DNA from 2 places in the Streptococcus sp. D7B5 genome. Region 1 is predicted to be linked to the other one. Evidence: riboswitches for the same ligand, from Rfam matches in the RefSeq annotation. Region 1 holds a riboswitch; the other holds the start of a gene.
What was found. Region 1 has a riboswitch for thiamine pyrophosphate ahead of P8P68_RS00445 (ECF transporter S component). Riboswitches for the same ligand answer to the same signal wherever they lie in the genome.
Positions count from the first base shown of each region.

Region 1 (6,530 bases):
TTTAAAAGTATCAAGTGGAATTACGATTTTGCTTGGTATCTCTTGATATTTTATTGATTACTAAGGAGTAAAGAAAGGAAAAATAAATATGGAAACACAAGACTATGCATTTCAGCCAGGTTTGACCGTTGGAGAATTATTAAAAAGTAGTCAGAAGGATTGGCAGGCTGCAATCAATCATCGTTTTGTTAAGGAACTTTTTGCGGGGACAATTGAGAATAAGGTCTTAAAAGACTACCTGATTCAAGATTATCACTTCTTTGATGCCTTCTTATCCATGCTGGGTGCCTGTGTAGCTCATGCAGACCAGCTTGAATCCAAACTTCGTTTTGCCAAGCAACTGGGCTTTCTTGAAGCAGATGAAGATGGTTATTTCCAAAAGGCTTTCAAAGAGTTAAAGGTAGCAGAGCATGACTATCTAGAAGTGAACTTGCACCCTGTAACAAAAGCGTTTCAGGATCTAATGTATTCTGCTGTGGCTTCATCAGACTATGCTCATCTTTTGGTCATGCTGGTCATTGCAGAAGGTCTCTATTTAGACTGGGGTTCTAAAGATTTGGCACTACCTGAAGCCTATATTCATTCGGAATGGATCAATCTACATAGAGGTCCTTTCTTTGCAGAGTGGGTTCAATTTCTAGTTGATGAACTTAATCGTGTCGGGAAAAACCGAGAAGATTTGACAGAACTTCAGAAACGCTGGAATCAAGCAGTTGCTTTAGAATTAACCTTTTTTGATATCGGTTATGAATTATAGGACAGATGCAATCCTTTGATGTAGATTAAAAGAATGAACAAACAAACTATATAAATATATTTTCCAGTCAAATATCTTGCTAGGGCTTTCATTTTTTGCTATACTGGTCCAGTAATTAAATAATAAAGACATTTGGGGTGCTTTAGGCTGAGATGATACCCATTGAACCTGATACAGTTAATACTGGCGAAGGGAAATGTGAAAAGGTTTTTTTCGTATGTCGAAAAGAACTGTCTAATCTTGTAAGCTAAACTCTAATTCTCGTTTGTAATTGGAGTTTTTTTGTTTATCAAAAGAGGATAGGCCTGACGACGAGCTTTTCGGTAGCTCTCCTTGAATGCCCCACTTTTCTTTAAAAAAGGAGTTTTTTATGTTGAAAAAATGGCAGTTAAAAGATGTTATCTTGCTTGCTTTCTTGTCTATCTTTTTTGGTGGCGTTTTTGTGGGTTCGGGTTATCTATTTGATATCCTCACCCTAATCTTGGCCCCTCTTGGTTTGCAGGCCTTTGCCAATGAAATCCTCTTTGGTCTCTGGTGTATGGCTGCGCCCATTGCGGCTATCTTTGTTCCAAGAATCGGAAGTGCAACGATTGGAGAAGTGCTCGCTGCGCTTGCTGAAGTCCTTTATGGTAGCCAATTCGGCCTAGGCGCTCTTTTGTCTGGCTTGGTTCAAGGCTTGGGAAGTGAATTTGGTTTTCTCGTAACCAAGAATCGCTATGAAAGTTGGCTCTCTCTAACTGCTAATAGTATTGGGATTACGCTTTTTAGCTTTGTCTATGAATACATTAAGTTAGGTTACTACGCCTTTTCCCTTCCTTTTGTCCTTTCCTTGCTTGTGGTGCGTTTTATTTCCGTCTTTTTCTTCTGTGCCATCTTGGTTCGTGCCATTGTCAAACTCTATCATCAGTTTGCGGCTGGAGGAAAGGCGTAGATGGGGCTGGAACTACGGGAGATTCAGTCCCCAATCTTTTCGGAGCCGATTGATTTTACTTTTCACGCGCAAGCTTTTACCTTGTTAGTTGGGAGCAGTGGTTCAGGAAAATCCAGTCTCTTTCAAATCATTGCCCAGGTCACTTCCTTGCCCTATAGTGGTCAAGTCCTGATAGATGGAAACCAGGTCAGTCAGCTTTCTATCGTCGAACGTGTCCAGACGGTTGGCATTCTCTTTCAAAATCCCAATCATCAATTTACCATGGAGAACTTGTTTGAGGAGCTGATTTTTACCTTGGAAAATATCGGCCATCCCGTTCAGGAGATTGATTCTAAAATAGCCGAGGTGGTCCAGCAATGTCGCTGCGAGGCAATCTTGCACCGTCCCATCCATCACTTATCAGGTGGGGAAAAGCAAAAGGCTGCGCTGGCTGTTCTATTTGCCATGAATCCTAGGGTCTATCTCTTGGATGAGCCCTTTGCTTCTATTGACCGCAAAAGTAGGATAGAGATCCTAGAGATTCTAAAGGAATTGGCCTCTAATGGGAAGACAGTCATCCTGTGTGACCATGATTTATCAGACTATGGAGCCTACATTGACCATATGGTGGAGCTAAGAGACGGGCAACTGAGGGAAGTGTTTCAAATCCCTACCTCTGAGATGACACAGGTTGCTTCAAAGGAAGTTGCCTCTAGCCTAGAACTATTCCATATGGATCGTGTGACTTGTGAGCTGGGTAATCGTCCCCTCTTTTCGATTGCTGATTTCACGTTTTACCAAGGAATTTCCTGTATCCTAGGTGATAATGGTGTTGGGAAATCAACCCTCTTTCGTTCCATTCTTCAATTTCAAAAGTATAGAGGGCGCATTACTTGGAAGGGTTCGGTCCTAAAAAAGAAAAAGAGTCTGTATCGTGACCTGACGGGTGTCGTTCAGGAAGCTGAGAAGCAATTTATCCGAGTCAGTCTGAGAGAGGAACTTCAATTAGATAGCTCAGACTCGGAAAGAAATCAGCGGATTCTACAAGCTTTACGATATTTTGATCTGGAGCAGGCGCTTGATAAGAGTCCCTATCAATTAAGTGGTGGCCAACAAAAGATTCTTCAGCTCTTGACCATCTTGACCAGCAAGGCTTCTGTGATTTTACTAGATGAACCTTTTGCTGGTTTAGATAATAGAGCCTGCGCCTATTTTTGTCAGTGGATTCTGGAGGACAGAAATCAAGGGAGAAGTTTTTTGATCATTAGCCATCGTTTAGATCCCTTGATTTCTGTGGTCGATTATTGGATTGAGATGACTAGTGAGGGTCTCCGTCATATTAAAGACGTGACCATCAGCAAACCTCTCACATCTCGGAGTATCAATACTCAAGGGGAGGTGAAGTAGTATGGTCAAAGTAGCAACCCAGACACCGATAATCGGTCTCTTCTTTCTAATTTTATCCTTGGAAACATCTTTCATTCCTTCGATTGCTCTTAATCTTTCAGTAGTCGCATTTTGCATTCTCTTCATGCTCTACTACCGTCGATTTAAATTGTTGGCTTGGATGCTTGTGCTCGCCATCTTACCATCCTTTGCCAACTACTGGGCAGTACAGTTACATGGGGATGCTTCGCAGGCAGTGATACTTGGAACGAGGGCCTTTGTGACGGTTTGTATCGGTCTTGTCTTTGTTTCCAGTATTTCCTTAAAAGAGCTTCTCTTGTACTTGGCTCAAAAGGGGTTATCACGGTCTTGGGCCTATGCCTTAATTGTGGTATTCAATGCCTTTCCCCTCATTCAACAAGAAATCAAGTCCCTCAAGGAAGCTTGCTTATTGCGTGGTCAAAAATTGCATGTTTGGTCTCCCCTGATTTACAGTAAGGTTCTGATGACAGTCTTTAGGTGGCGCCATCTTTACCTGAGAGCTCTATCTGCGCATGGATATGACGAGCATGCACAGTTGGAGAATAGTTATCGGACTTTTTATATTTCTCAGAGGACAAAATTGATCTACCTACTTTTCTTTTTATTGCTTCAAACCAGCCTATTTCTATAAAGGAGTTATTATGGAATTTACAGATATTGCGATGGAATTATCCAAGGAAGCTTGGCAGGCTTCCTTTCATCACCCCTTTGTTTTACAGTTACAAGAGGGGAATTTAGAACCTTCTATTTTCCGCTATTACCTGATTCAGGATGCCTACTACCTGAAGTCTTTTTCAGAAGCCTATCACCTCTTGGCTGATAAGACTTCAAACCAAGAGATGAAAAGACTCTTGAAACAAAATGCCCAGAGTCTAGTGGAGGGTGAGTTGTTTATCCGCCAACAATTTTTCATGGAATTAGGAATCAGCGACCAGGAAATGGAGCAACATCCAATCGCTCCAACCTGTTATCATTACATTTCTCATATTTATCGCCAGTTTGCAGAGCCAAACTTGGGCATTGCTTTTGCTAGTTTGCTTCCATGTCCTTGGTTATACCATGATTTGGGCAAGGCACTTAATCGCAAACCATCCCCGAATCCTCTTTATCAACAGTGGATTGAGACCTATATCACCGATGAGTTAGAACAGCAGATTAAAGAGGAAGAAGCCCTGGTCAATCAGCTCTATCGCGAAAGCAACGAGACAGACAAACAAAAAATGCTAGAGGCCTTCCACCGAAGTGTCCACATGGAAGCTAAGTTTTGGGAGATGGCTTACCAACATCAAACCTGGACGAGTGATTTGCAATCCTTAGAAAAAGAGAAGAAATAGAAAATGAGAAACCACCAACTACAAGTTCACAAATTAACTATTTTATCCATGATGATTGCCCTTGACGTAGTTCTTACACCCATCTTTCGAATTGAAGGAATGGCACCGATGTCTAGTGTAGTCAATATTCTGGCAGGAATCATGATGGGACCTGTTTATGCCTTGGTCATGGCTACAGTCACAGCCTTTATCCGTATGTCTACTCAAGGCATTCCGCCCTTGGCCCTCACAGGAGCTACTTTTGGAGCTCTCCTAGCAGGTCTCTTTTATAAGTACGGTCGAAAATTTCACTATTCTGCCCTAGGAGAAATCTTGGGAACAGGGATTATCGGTTCTATTGTTTCCTATCCTGTCATGGTTCTCTTTACCGGATCTGCGGCCAAGCTCAGCTGGTTTATCTATACTCCGAGATTTTTCGGAGCGACCTTGATCGGTACAGCCATAGCTTTCCTCGCCTTTCGATTTTTAATCAAGCAGGAATTCTTTAAAAAAGTGCAGGGATATTTCTTTGGAGAAAGGATAGACTGATGCAGGCATTTACAAATCCTTTCCCTCTGGCAACCAGTTCCTTGATTCACTGCATCACCAATGAGATTTCCTGTGAGATGCTGGCTAATGGCATTTTGGCTCTAGGATGCAAACCTGTCATGGCAGATGACCCTCGTGAAGTTCTTGATTTTACTAAGCAAAGTCAAGCCCTCTTTATCAATTTGGGGCATTTGTCAGCCGAGAAGGAAAAAGCAATCCGTAGGGCAGCTTCTTATGCAGACCAAGCTTGTCTCCCAATGGTAGTAGATGCGGTTGGCCTAGCAGCATCTCCCATTCGAAAGACCTTAGTCAGAGATCTTTTAGAATACAAGCCCACAGTCCTTAAAGGGAATATGTCGGAAATCCGAAGTCTTGTTGGTTTAAAGCACCACGGAGTTGGAGTTGATGCTAGCCATAAAGATCAAGAAACTGAGGATTTACTTCAAGTCTTGAAAGACTGGTGTCAGCTTTATCCTGGTATGTCATTCTTAGTAACTGGACCTAAGGACCTCATAGTTTCAGAGAATCAAGTTGCTGTATTGGGAAATGGCTGTGACGAATTAGACTGGATAACGGGGACAGGAGACCTGGTTGGAGCCTTGACTGCCGTTTTTCTCAGCCAAGGAAAGACTGCCTTTGAAGCTTCGTGCTTAGCGGTTTCTTATCTCAATATTTCTGCTGAGAGAATTCTTGTTCAAGGAATGGGATTGGAAGATTTCCGCTTTCAAACTCTCAATCAGCTCTCTCTTCTAAAAAGAGATAAAAATTGGCTAGATGCTATCAAAGGAGACTTTTATGAATAGAGAAGCACTCAGACTATATCTGGTAACCAATCGCTACCAAGATTCCTTGGAAAACTTTCTTGAAAAAGTCGAGACGGCCTGCCGTTCAGGTGTTACCATCATCCAACTACGAGAAAAAAATCTCACCACCAATCAATACTATCAACTGGCAAAACAAGTCAAGGAAATAACCGATGCCTATCAGGTCCCCTTGATTATCGATGATCGTTTGGATGTTTGTCTCGCGGTTGATGCTGCTGGGTTGCATATAGGCGACGATGAACTACCAGTTTCGGTTGCCCGCAAAGTCTTGGGTCCTGAAAAAATCCTCGGTGTCACTGCTAAAACAGTAAAAAGGGCTCTTGAGGCGGAAACATCGGGTGCGGATTACTTGGGAACAGGAGCCATTTTCCCAACTACGACCAAAGAAAATGCACCCATCACCCTGATTTCAACCTTGAAAACAATTTGCCAAACGGTCGCCATTCCAGTAGTTGCTATCGGAGGCCTGACGTCAGAGAATATTGACCAACTTGCTGAAACTGGTATAGCAGGGGTAGCCGTTGTCCGTGATTTGATGCAGGCAGAAGATATAGAAGCAAAAACGCAAGCTTTTTTAACAAAGCTAGATGACATTATTTCCTAATCAAAAACTCTCTAATTCCCTTATAGTGGGAACTAGAGAGTTTTTTCTTAATCTTTAAAGCTTGTATGGTTGACTGGGCCAGAACCATGACCGAGTTGAGGGGCGTCTTGGATGGCTTTTGTGATAAAGGCCTTGGCCTTATCGA
Region 1 covers NZ_CP121467.1:93,899-100,428, forward strand. The annotation lists gene P8P68_RS00440 (TenA family protein) at 89-757, shown strand; TPP riboswitch at 881-969, shown strand; gene P8P68_RS00445 (ECF transporter S component) at 1,128-1,688, shown strand; gene P8P68_RS00450 (ABC transporter ATP-binding protein) at 1,689-3,074, shown strand; gene P8P68_RS00455 (energy-coupling factor transporter transmembrane component T) at 3,076-3,726, shown strand; gene tenA (thiaminase II) at 3,737-4,429, shown strand; gene thiW (energy coupling factor transporter S component ThiW) at 4,433-4,957, shown strand; gene P8P68_RS00470 (hydroxyethylthiazole kinase) at 4,957-5,760, shown strand; gene thiE (thiamine phosphate synthase) at 5,753-6,385, shown strand; gene thiD (bifunctional hydroxymethylpyrimidine kinase/phosphomethylpyrimidine kinase) at 6,433-6,530, opposite strand, start outside.

Region 2 (11,181 bases), 560 kb from region 1:
TTAAGTTCAAACTCATATTTACCTGCTTCAAGAGTTTTACCATTCAAGACTTTCTTAGCCGTGATGTTTACAGTTGTTGAAGCTGCTTTATATGTGTTGGTGAAGGTTGGGTTGTTACCTGTAACAGCTGCCTCAAGTTGTCCTTGACCGTTATCTGTAACTGCTACCTTAACTTCGTGTTTAGCAGTGTCGTATGTCACACCTTTTTCACTACCTGCTTTTTCAGAGATAGTGTAAGTGTGGTTGCCTGCTGCTGCGTACTTGATATCTTCGAAAGTAACAGTACCGTCTGCAGCATTCTTAGCTGTCGCAACGACTTTGTCACCTTCTTTAAGTTCAAACTCATATTTACCAGCTTCTAGAGCTTTACCATTCAAGACTTTAGTAGCCGTGATAGTAGCTGTTGTTGTAGCTGCTTTATATGTGTTGGTGAAGGTTGGGTTGTTGTTAGTTGCAGTTGCAACAAGTTGGCCTTGACCATTATCTGTAACGTTTACTGTCACTTCATGTGTAGCAGTGTCGTATGTCACACCTGCTTCGCTACCTGCTTTTTCAGTGATAGTGTATGTGTGGTCGCCTGCTTCTTTGTACTCAATATCTTTGAAAGTAACCGTACCGTCTGCAGCATTTTTAGCTGTTCCGATTACTTCGTCACCTTCTTTAAGTTCAAACTCATATTTGTCAGCTTCTAGAGCTTTACCATCCAAGACTTTCTTAGCTGTGATAGTCGCTGTTGTTTTAGCTGCTTTATAAGTGTTGGTGAAAGTTGGGTTGTTATCAGTTACAGTCGCAACAAGTTGGCCTGCACCGTTATCTGTAACTGCTACCTTAACTTCGTGTTTAGCAGTGTCATATGTCACACCTGCTTCACTACCTGCTTTTTCAGTGATAGTGTATGTGTGGTTGCCTGCTGCTGCGTACTTGATATCTTCGAAAGTAACAGTACCGTCTGCTGCGTTTGTCGCTGTTCCGATTACTTTGTCACCTTCTTTAAGTTCAAACTCATATTTACCTGCTTCAAGAGCTTTACCATTCAAGACTTTAGTAGCCGTGATAGTAGCACTTGTTGTAGCTGCTTTATAAGTGTTGGTGAAGGTTGGGTTGTTACCTGTAACAGCTGCAACAAGTTGACCTTGGCCGTTATCTGTAACTTTTACCTTAACTTCGTGTTTAGCAGTATCGTATGTCACACCTTTTTCGCTACCTGCTTTTTCAGTGATAGTGTAAGTGTAGTCACCTGCTGTTGCGAACTCAATTTCTTTGAAAGTAACAGTTCCGTCTGCAGCGTTTTTAGCTGTCGCAACGACTTCTTCATCTTTTTTAAGTTCGAATTCGTATTTATCAGCTTCAAGCTCTTTACCGTTCAAGACTTTAGTAGCTGTGATGATAATAGGTTTTGCTGGTTTAGCTTTATAAACGTTCGTGAAAGTAATGTTCTTTGTATCTGGTGTTGCAACAAGTTGACCTTGACCGTTATCTTTAACGACTACTTTTACTTCATAAGCATTTGGATCGTATTCAACTCCGGCTACATCACCTGCTTTTTCAGCGATAGTAAATGTACGGGTTTCTTCTTGTGTGAACTTAAGTTCTGGGAATTGAATCTTACCGTTTGCATCGTTTGAAACAGTGTGGAGAACTGCTCCGTTTTCTTTCAACTCAAATTCAAATTGGCCAGCCTCGATAGCTTTACCGTTCAAGACTTTCTTAGCTTCAAGTTGAAGTTTTGCTTCTTTAGCAGCGTATGTGTTTGTAAATTCTTTCTTAGAATCTTCAAATTTGACGCTCGCTAATTTTTCACCCAAAACATCTTCTACTGTTACAGTCGCTTTAAGGACGTTCGCATCATAAGTGTATCCAGGTTTGTTATCATTAACTTCTTTAATGGTATATTTAAAAGTTCCTGCTTCTTTGTATTTGATTGCCTCGAACTTCACTTTACCATTCTCATCATTTTTGACAGTTTGTAAAAGATTACCTTTGTCATCTAGAAGTTGGAAACTAAATGCATCTTTTTCAAGAGCTTTACCTTCAAGTTTCTTAGTTACTTCTAGAGCAACCTCATCCGATTTGGCACCTCCACCAATACCGTCTGTTGTGGTAATTGGTGCAAAACCTTCAAAATCAATTGGTTGAGCTTCCTCGTTTGTAGTTACCGACACGTTATTTAGTACACGTTTAGTAACTTGGTCAACTGGTTTAGTCAAACGAGTACGGTATAGGATGAACAAACCTTTATGATCAAGAGTTCCATCACCATTAGGTGTAATTGAGAAATGGTTCTTATCTGTTACTTGGACATGAGCACTATCCAATTTTGTTCTTCCGTAACCATTTTCCCAGTCTGGGAAGTAGTAACCAGTGATTTCACTTGCAAGAACTTGTCCATCAGGAATAGTATCTTGGATATTTACACCAGTGTAAGATTTTGCATAGCGGTTAACACGGATACGCCAGTTTACATAGTTAGGATCGTCTGAGTCTTGAACTCCCCATTTAGTAAATCCAGTTGGGTCAACGTCTGGAACGATACGAGTCAAATGGTAAACTCCTGCACCAGGAATGTTGATTTCATATTCCTTATTCTTTTCAACATGGTCTGCCCATACTACAGTAAATGATGCAACAATTTGTTTGTTCTCATTAAACTTCTTAAAGTACTCTTCGTTTGTTACTGTAATCTTAGCAGTATTCGTTGCCTTCTCTGTTGTCAGTTTTGCAATCGTTTCACCGTTCGGAGCTTTCAAATCTGTACTAGAATCTACTTCGATTTTGAACTCATTTGGAACGTGATAAACCATGAAATCACCGTTATTCAGAGTTACATTGTCTGGGAATGCGTAAGTTGTTTTAAGATAGAACTTACCTTCTCCATATTTGGCATGATCGACTAATCGGTTCGTATTAATCGTCGGCTCTGTAGTCAAAGTGTACTCTGATTCAGTTTTTTCGGCAGCACTAACTACTCCATTAAGTCTTAGTGCAGGCAAAAAGACCGACACAACCAGTAGCAAGGCCATCAAGCCACGAAAGAGTTTACTAGTTCTCTTTTTCACCACATTATCCTCCTTATTGTCTATAATGGTTCAATTATATTATACAGGTCTATAACAGTATGTCAACTATAATGTGCTAATTTTTATATTAACTTATCAGATAGATGGATAAGTCAGCCAATCCCGCGTCCGCATAAGCTTTGAAACAATTAAATCCAAGCAGGGTTCTTGCTTGGACTTAATATATAATATTGTTCTAAGGATCTAAGTATTTAATCCCAATTCTGCTAATATTTGCCGTTTGTAGGCAATTTTTTGGACTTCCTTGTCTTCGTTCTGGGACCAATCTAGTTTAATTTCTGAAACAATTTGCCCAGGACGATTTTTCAAGATGTAGATGCGGTCACTAAGATTAAGGGCCTCTTCGATGCTATGCGTGATGATCAAGGTCGTCAGCTGTAGCTGTTTGTGAATCTCCAGATACCAAGCGTGGAGTTCCATCTTGGTCATCTCATCCAAGGCACTAAAGGCCTCGTCTAGAAGAAAGAGTTTGTGCCCGAAAAGGTAGGTCCGGAGCAAGGCTACACGCTGGCGCATCCCTCCACTGAGTTCGTGAGGATACTTGTCCCGTACAGCTGTCAACTGGAAGGTCGCAAGGATGTCATCCGCTCGAGCAATAGCCTCTGCCTTATCCACCTTTTGAATCAAGAGGGGCAGGATGATATTGCCAAGCACCGTCTTGTGCTCCAAAAGCAAATCCTTTTGCAACATATAACTCACGCGCCCCTTGGGATTTTCTTCACCGTCCAAGACAATTCGCCCAGACTGGACTTCTAAAATCCCAGCGATTAGGTTAAAGAGAGTGGTCTTTCCAACACCACTTGGACCTAGGATAGAAACGACTTCACCTGAAGTCACCTGTAGGTTGATATCCTCTAAAATCTTTTCATCGCCATAGGCATAGCTGACGTGTTCTAGTCTAATTTCTGTCATTATTTTACAAATTCGTTAGTGAAGCCCTTGTCAGTCAAGTCTTCTTTAAGGATACCATTTTCTTTGTCCCATTTGTAGAAGGCATTCCAGCGGTCAGCGTCAAATTGTCCCCATTTTTCCTTGTCGCTTGCGTATTCTTTTGACAAGTATTTTTGAGATTCGATGACAAAGTCACGTTTTTCCTTGAGTTCAGGTGCATTCTTGATGAGGATATCTGCAGCTTCTTCTGGGTGTTCCATAGCATATTGGTAGCCTTTTTTGATGGCTTGGATGACTTTACGAGCTTCTTCCTTGTTGTCTTTTAGATAGTCGTTGTTTGCGATGATAACTGGTGAGTAGTAGTCAAACTCCTTGACATAGTCTTTTAAGTACATGAAGTTAGCATCTACGCCTTGAGATTTGGCAAGGATACCATCCCAACCGTAGTAGATCCAAGCGGTGTCAAAAACGCCATTGGCAATTGGTGTGATGGAGTTTGAGTCGTTGTTTGGTACTTTTTCGACCTTCTCAAAGTCTCCGCCTTGTGATTCTACCAAGGTTTTCAACATAGCAAGCTCCGTTGGGTCATTCCAGGTTCCGTATTTCTTGCCAACCAAGTCTTTGGGACTGCTTACATTGTCAGATTTACGAGAAATGATTCCTGATGTATTGTGCTCAACGATAGCGGCAACAGCAGTAATGCCTGCACCTTTTTCCAATTTCTTAGCCATGTAGTCCTGGAAATAGATAGCAAATGGCGCCTTGCCATTGATCACCAAGTCAGACGAGCTTTCTTCTGGTGGCAATTTCAAATCAACATCCACTCCAGCTTCTTTGAAATAACCTTTTTCCTTGGCAACGTATAGCCCTGTGTGGTTAGTATTTGGCGTCCAGTCTAGGATGAAGTCAATCTTCTTAACTTCTGCTTCTTTGTTGTCCTTAGAAGCAGTTCCTTGGCCACAAGCCACAAGCACGACAGCTACAAGAGCTGTTACAATCATTAAAAACACTTTCCATGTTTTCTTCATTTTCACTTCCTCTTTTCTTTTTCTAAAACATCCTTATCTTAGGGATGTTTCCATTTAATCACATATTTTTCACTGATATCGACCAGCTTCATACCCAAAAGACTGATAATCGACACCAGAATAATAATGGCAAACATGGTATCATACTGAAACAGTTTTTTAGACTGAATCATATAAACACCAAGACCTTCAAAACCTCCCAACCACTCAGATACCACTGTTGTGATAAAGGCGTAGGAGACACTGACCCTCAGACCTGCATAAAAGTAAGGCAGACTGACCGGGATTTTAAAATGCCACAGGATTTGCCAAGGGTTTGCCCGCATCAGACTAAACAAGGTCAGCATATCCTTGTCACAGTGCCTAAATCCATCTAAAATACTGACGATGATAGGGAAGGTTGTCGTCAAGATAATCAAGACAATCTTGGGCAAAATCCCATAACCTAGCCACAAGACCAGGATAGGAGCTATGGCAATGGTCGGAATGGTCTGTACAACCACCATCATAGGGTAAATCAGGTCATTGAGCCAAGTCAAACTATCCATAAGTACAGCCATGAGACAGGCAATCAAGACTCCCAAGACTAGACCTAGCAAAGCCACTCTCAAGGTCGCCCAGCTATGGTGCCAGAGAAATTCTCTGTCACGAACAAAGGCCTGGAGAATTTCAAAAGGGGTTGGCAGGATAAACTTGGGTAAAAGTTTGAATATTCCCGCTAACTGCCAGATTGACAAGACTCCTAGAAAACCCAATAGACTAATGTGTCGTCTCAGTATACTTTTCAAGTTTCTCATCAATACTTAAAATCTCTCCTACATTTATTTTGACATTGGCAAAGACATTATCTGCTTCCTGCCCTGCCACTTCAAGCGCTTCTTTGAGAATACGCATGAGCTCATCAAACTCCCCTTCCAAGACCGTTTCAAATGGTGTCACTACCATGGTCACGGACTGAGCTTGCAGATAGGTAATAACCTGATCGATAATAGCAATTCGGTCAACCCCCTGCGATAGGGGCAAGACTTGCAAGGCAATGCTTGCTTTCATAAAAACCTCCTTTTCTCAGGTTTCCTTTTGACAAAAAGAAAACCCCTTCCATATATGGAAAAGGTGCAGAATTCGGCTAAGTATCGTTCCCTACGCTGGCATTACCCAGATCAGGTGCGGTCGAAGTTTAACACTTCCTCTCAGACTGTACACAGACTCCCATATCTTATATGGAAATATAGTAACGCAAATACAAGGAAAAGTCAAGGAAACTGCTTACAGAAAATCATGAAAAAGAGCTTGAAGGCAAATGTTTCAAACTCTTTCATAACTTTCTTATTTAGCCTCGTACCATGTTGCCCCTTCATTTTCATCTGCGATAAGGGGAACACTGAGCTGGATGGCTTCTTCCATGGTTTGTTTCACTAGAGCTTTGACGGCTGCTAGTTCTGATTTCGGAACCTCGAGGACGATTTCATCATGCACTTGCAAGAGCATCTTGGTCTGATAGCCACCTTCCACTAGAGCTTTGTCTAGCTGGATCATTGCAATCTTGAGAATATCTGCTGCAGATCCCTGGATAGGAGAGTTGATAGCTGTCCGCTCTGCAAAACCACGAATGTTAAAGTTGCGCGAATTAATATCTGGTAACTCACGACGACGCTTGAAGAGAGTCTCTACATAACCCTTATCACGCGCCTCACGCACCACTTCATCCATGTAGTTTTTAATACCTGGGAAGCGTTCAAAGTAAGTGTCGATGTAGGCTTTAGCCTCTTTACGGCTGATGCCCAGATTATTAGACAAACCAAAGTCTGAAATTCCGTAAACCACTCCAAAGTTGACGGCCTTAGCATTGCGACGATCATTTGGAGTCACATCCTCAGGGCGTTCAATTCCAAAGACCCGCATGGCCGTCGAGGTATGGATATCTGCTCCCTCTTGGAAGGCTTTGATTAAGTGCTCATCCTTAGAGATATGCGCCAAAACGCGCAACTCAATCTGCGAATAATCCGAGCTAAGAAGAACGCTATCCTCCCACTCAGGCACAAAAGCCTTACGAATGAGACGGCCTTGCTCCAAACGCACAGGAATATTTTGCAAGTTTGGATCTACACTAGACAGACGCCCAGTCTGAGTCAAATCCTGCACATAGCGCGTGTGGATCTTGCCATCATCCAAAATCCAGTCTTGCAAACCAATCACATAGGTAGATTGAATCTTAGCAATCTGACGGTAGTCTAGGATTTTTTTAACAATCGGAGCAATGGGAGCTAGACGCTCTAGCACATCCACAGCTGTCGAGTAACCTGTCTTGGTTTTCTTGGTATATTCCAGAGGAAGACCGAGCTTTTCAAAGAGAAGCACGCCCAACTGCTTAGGGGAATTGATATTAAACTCCTCACCAGCCAGTTCATAAATCTCCTGAGTTAATTTTTCAATGACAAGTTCATTTTCAGCCTGCATCTCAAGCAAGGTCTCTTTCTTGACTGTAATTCCAGCGATTTCCATCTTGGCAAGGACAAAAGCCAGAGGTTGCTCCATGTCATAGAGAAGGTCTAACTGCCCATGTTCACTGAGTTTTTCAAGTAAAACCGGTTCCGTCTCAACCAATACAGCAACCTTGCGAGCCAAATGCTCCAAGAATTTCTCTCTCTCAGGGATGGCTTTCTTGACCCCCTTACCGTAGAAAGTCTCATCATCAGTCAGATAAGTCTGGCCATAGAGACTCGCAATAGTTGAGATTTCATTGTTCTCGACTGTTGAGAGTAAGTATTTTGCCAAACGACTGTCAAAAGCAGGTGCCTGGAGGTTCAAACCCAAGCGATTTAAAAGAACCTTCGCTTTCTTAAAGTCATACACTTTCAGAGGTGTTTTTTCTAAAAATTCCTTGAAAACCGGCTCCTGCAAGAGCTCAAGTTTGTCTGTAGCGTAAAGTTTATCTCCGCAGGACCAAGCAAAACCAACCAAGTCATCTGTATGGTAATTCTCCCCAAAGAGCTCAAAGTGGAAGATGGAGTCTGCGCTCAGCATGTCTTGACTGACGTGGTCAACGATAGTGAAATCCAAGCTCTCAGGCGCATCCTTTGACGAAACATTTAGAGCTTGTTTGAGCTGTTTGAAGTCCATCTCATCGTAGAATTTCCCGAGATTTTCCACATCTGGGCCATTATAGACCAAATCATCAAGACCAATCTCAATCGGTGCCTGAGTCTCAATGGTCGCCAAGGTTTTAGACAAAAAGGCCTGTTCCTTGTCATTGATGAGATTTTCCTTCATCTTAGAAGCCTTCATCCCATCGATATTTTCATAAATACCCTCAAGCGAACCATGTTCCAGCAAGAGCTTGATACCCGTCTTTTCACCGATTTTCGTGACGCCAGGGATATTATCAGACTTATCCCCCATAAGAGCCTTAAGATCAATAAACTGAGCTGGTGTGAGGCCCATTTTTTCCATGAGATAGTCTGGTGTAAAGGCCTCAAACTCAGCCACACCTTTCTTGGAAATCTCAACCACCGTATGCTCATCCGTCAACTGGATCAAATCCTTATCTCCGCTAACGATAGTCACATCAAAAGAATCCTTCTCAGCCAAACGACCTAGAGTCCCGATGATATCATCAGCTTCATACTGGGCCAACTCATAATGGCGAATCCCAAGATGATCTAACAACTCACGAATGAAGGGAAATTGCTCACGAAACTCATCTGGAGTTTTAGCACGGCCACCCTTGTAGTCTGCATACATCTCTGTTCGGAAAGTCGTCTTTCCTGCATCAAAGGCTACCAAAACATGACTGGGCTCAACCCGCTCTAAGACATGATTCAACATGAGTTGAAAGCCATAGATTGCATTGGTATGAAGGCCATTAGCATTTTTAAAACGATCCAACTGCTGATAGAGCGCAAAAAAAGCCCGAAAAGCAACAGAAGATCCATCAATTAATAATAATTTTTTCTTGTCCATACACCCATTATAAAGGAAAGCAAGGAAAAATACCATCGGAAAGAGCTGAAAAACGCGGACTTATCCCTATTTCACCATAAAAAAGAAAAGGACTATTCAAATCCTTTTCTTTTATTGATTTCATGCGATTTATTTGTTTAATTTTCTCTTTGCAAATGGTAGCAAACCAAGAAGGAGACCAACAAATCCTAACGATGCGACTGCTGAAGCATCTTTGCTTCCTGTATTTGGAAGGAGTTGCTCATCTGTTGCTGCAGGCGCTTTGTAGGTACGATCTTGTTCAGTTCCAAGAGTAGGGTTTGTAGCCAAAGGAGCTACACTGCCAGTGTATTCCGGAACTTCATTTACTGCAGGTTCAATCTTTTCAGCATAGGCTGGAATAGTAGTCACTGCCGGAGCACCACTTTCTGCATAAACTGGAACATTTGCTACGGTTGGGGCACCGCTTTCTGCATAAGGCAGAGTGTTGTTTACTACTGGTATACCACTTTCTCCGTAAGCTGGAACATTTGCTACGGCTGGGGCGCCACTTTCTGCATAAGGCAGAGTGTTGTTTACTATTGGTGTACCGCTTTCTCCGTAAGCTGGAACATTCGCTACGGCTGGAGCGCCACTTTCTGCATAAGGCAGAGCATTGTTTACTATTGGGGCACCGCTTTCTCCGTAAGCTGGAACGTTCGCTACGACTGGAGCGCCACTTTCTGCATAGGCTGGGAGTTCATTTACAGCAGCTTCTACCGCGTTTGCACCTTGCTTGTATTCTGGCAACTCTGCAGTTGCAGCTTCTACTGCGTTCACCCCACCTTTAAAGTCTTCAATTTCAAGAACAGCTGACATGACACTACTTAGAGTCTTAATAGCATCCTCATAGTCTGCTAAAGCTTGTTGCAAGTCTTTGACTTGACTATTCTTGTCACCAGAAACTTGTAAACTTGATAATTGCGCTTTAATCTTAGCAACTTGCTCTTCTAATTTACTCAGCTCAAGTTTTTTCGCATTACTATTTTCTTCTGCTGCTTCCTTGTCGGCTGCAGCGAGTTTAGCTTGGTCTTGACTTGAGAAATCTTCTTGGCTCTTCACTTCGGCCGGTGTCACCCGATCGCTGTCTTTTGCCAAGAAATCATCTAACAAATCTGACGCATCAATGTCACCTTCTTCGATAGCTTTCAAGATGCCGTCCTTGCCAATCACTTCTTTAGCTGCCTTAATCACCGCTTCCTTATCAGTGATAGTGACATCTTTGTTGATGTCGTCGATGGTCTCTTTTTCAATTTTTTCTAAGGTAGCGATTAAATCTGAGCGAACTTTTGCTGCCTCTTCTGCTGCTTCCTTGTCGGCTGCAGCCAGTTTAGCTTGGTCTTGGCTTGAGAAATCTTCTTGGCTCATCGCTTCGGCCGGTGTCACCTGATCGCTGTCTTCTGCCAAGAAATCATCTAACAAGTCAGATGCTTCAATATCTCCATCTTCGATAGCTTTCAAGATGCCGTCCTTGCCAATCACTTCTTTAGCCGCCTTAATCGCTGCTTCCTTATCAGTGATAGTGGCATCCTTGGTGATGTCGTCGATGGTCTCTTTTTCAATTTTTTCTAGGGTAGCGATTAAATCTGAGCGAACTTTTGCTGCTTCCTCCGCTGCTTCCTTGTCGGCTGTAGCGAGTTTAGCTTGGTCTTGGCTTGAAAGTTGAGATTGAGTTTTTGCTTCGGCTGGTGTTACCTGATCGCTGTCTTCTGCCAAGAAATCTGCCAGTAAGTCGGACGCTTCGATATCGCCTTCTTCGATAGCTTTCAAGATAGCATCCTTGCCAATCACTTCTTTAGCTGCTTTGATCGCCGCGTCCTTATCAGTGATAGTAGCATCTTTGTTGATGTCGTCGATGGTTGATTTTTCGATACCTTCAAGCGTTGAAAGCAATTCGCTGTGAGCTTTTTCTTCCGCTGCTTGCTTAGCTTCTTCCTCTTTCTTGGCTTCCTCAGCCGCTTCCTTGTCCGCTGCAGCGAGTTTTGCTTGGTCTTGACTTGAGAAATCTTCTTGGCTCATCGCTTCGGCTGGTGTTACCTGGTCACTGTCTTCTGCTAAGAAATCATCTAACAAGTCTGAGGCATCAATGTCGCCTTCTTCGATAGCTTTCAAGATGCCGTCCTTGCCAATCACTTCTTTAGCCGCCTTGATCGCTGCTTCCTTATCAGTGATAGTGGCATCCTTGTTGATGTCATCTATGGTTGATT
Region 2 covers NZ_CP121467.1:1,497,526-1,508,706, reverse strand. The annotation lists gene P8P68_RS07370 (FctA domain-containing protein) at 1-3,020, opposite strand, end outside; gene P8P68_RS07365 (ABC transporter ATP-binding protein) at 3,261-3,989, opposite strand; gene P8P68_RS07360 (ABC transporter substrate-binding protein) at 3,989-4,996, opposite strand; gene P8P68_RS07355 (ABC transporter permease) at 5,035-5,793, opposite strand; gene P8P68_RS07350 (thiamine-binding protein) at 5,756-6,046, opposite strand; TPP riboswitch at 6,117-6,219, opposite strand; gene polA (DNA polymerase I) at 6,323-8,956, opposite strand; gene P8P68_RS07340 (SIALI-17 repeat-containing surface protein) at 9,086-11,181, opposite strand, start outside.
Region 2: it holds a riboswitch for thiamine pyrophosphate, as region 1 does, so the genes downstream of both, P8P68_RS07350 (thiamine-binding protein) here and P8P68_RS00445 (ECF transporter S component) in region 1, are expected to answer to the same signal.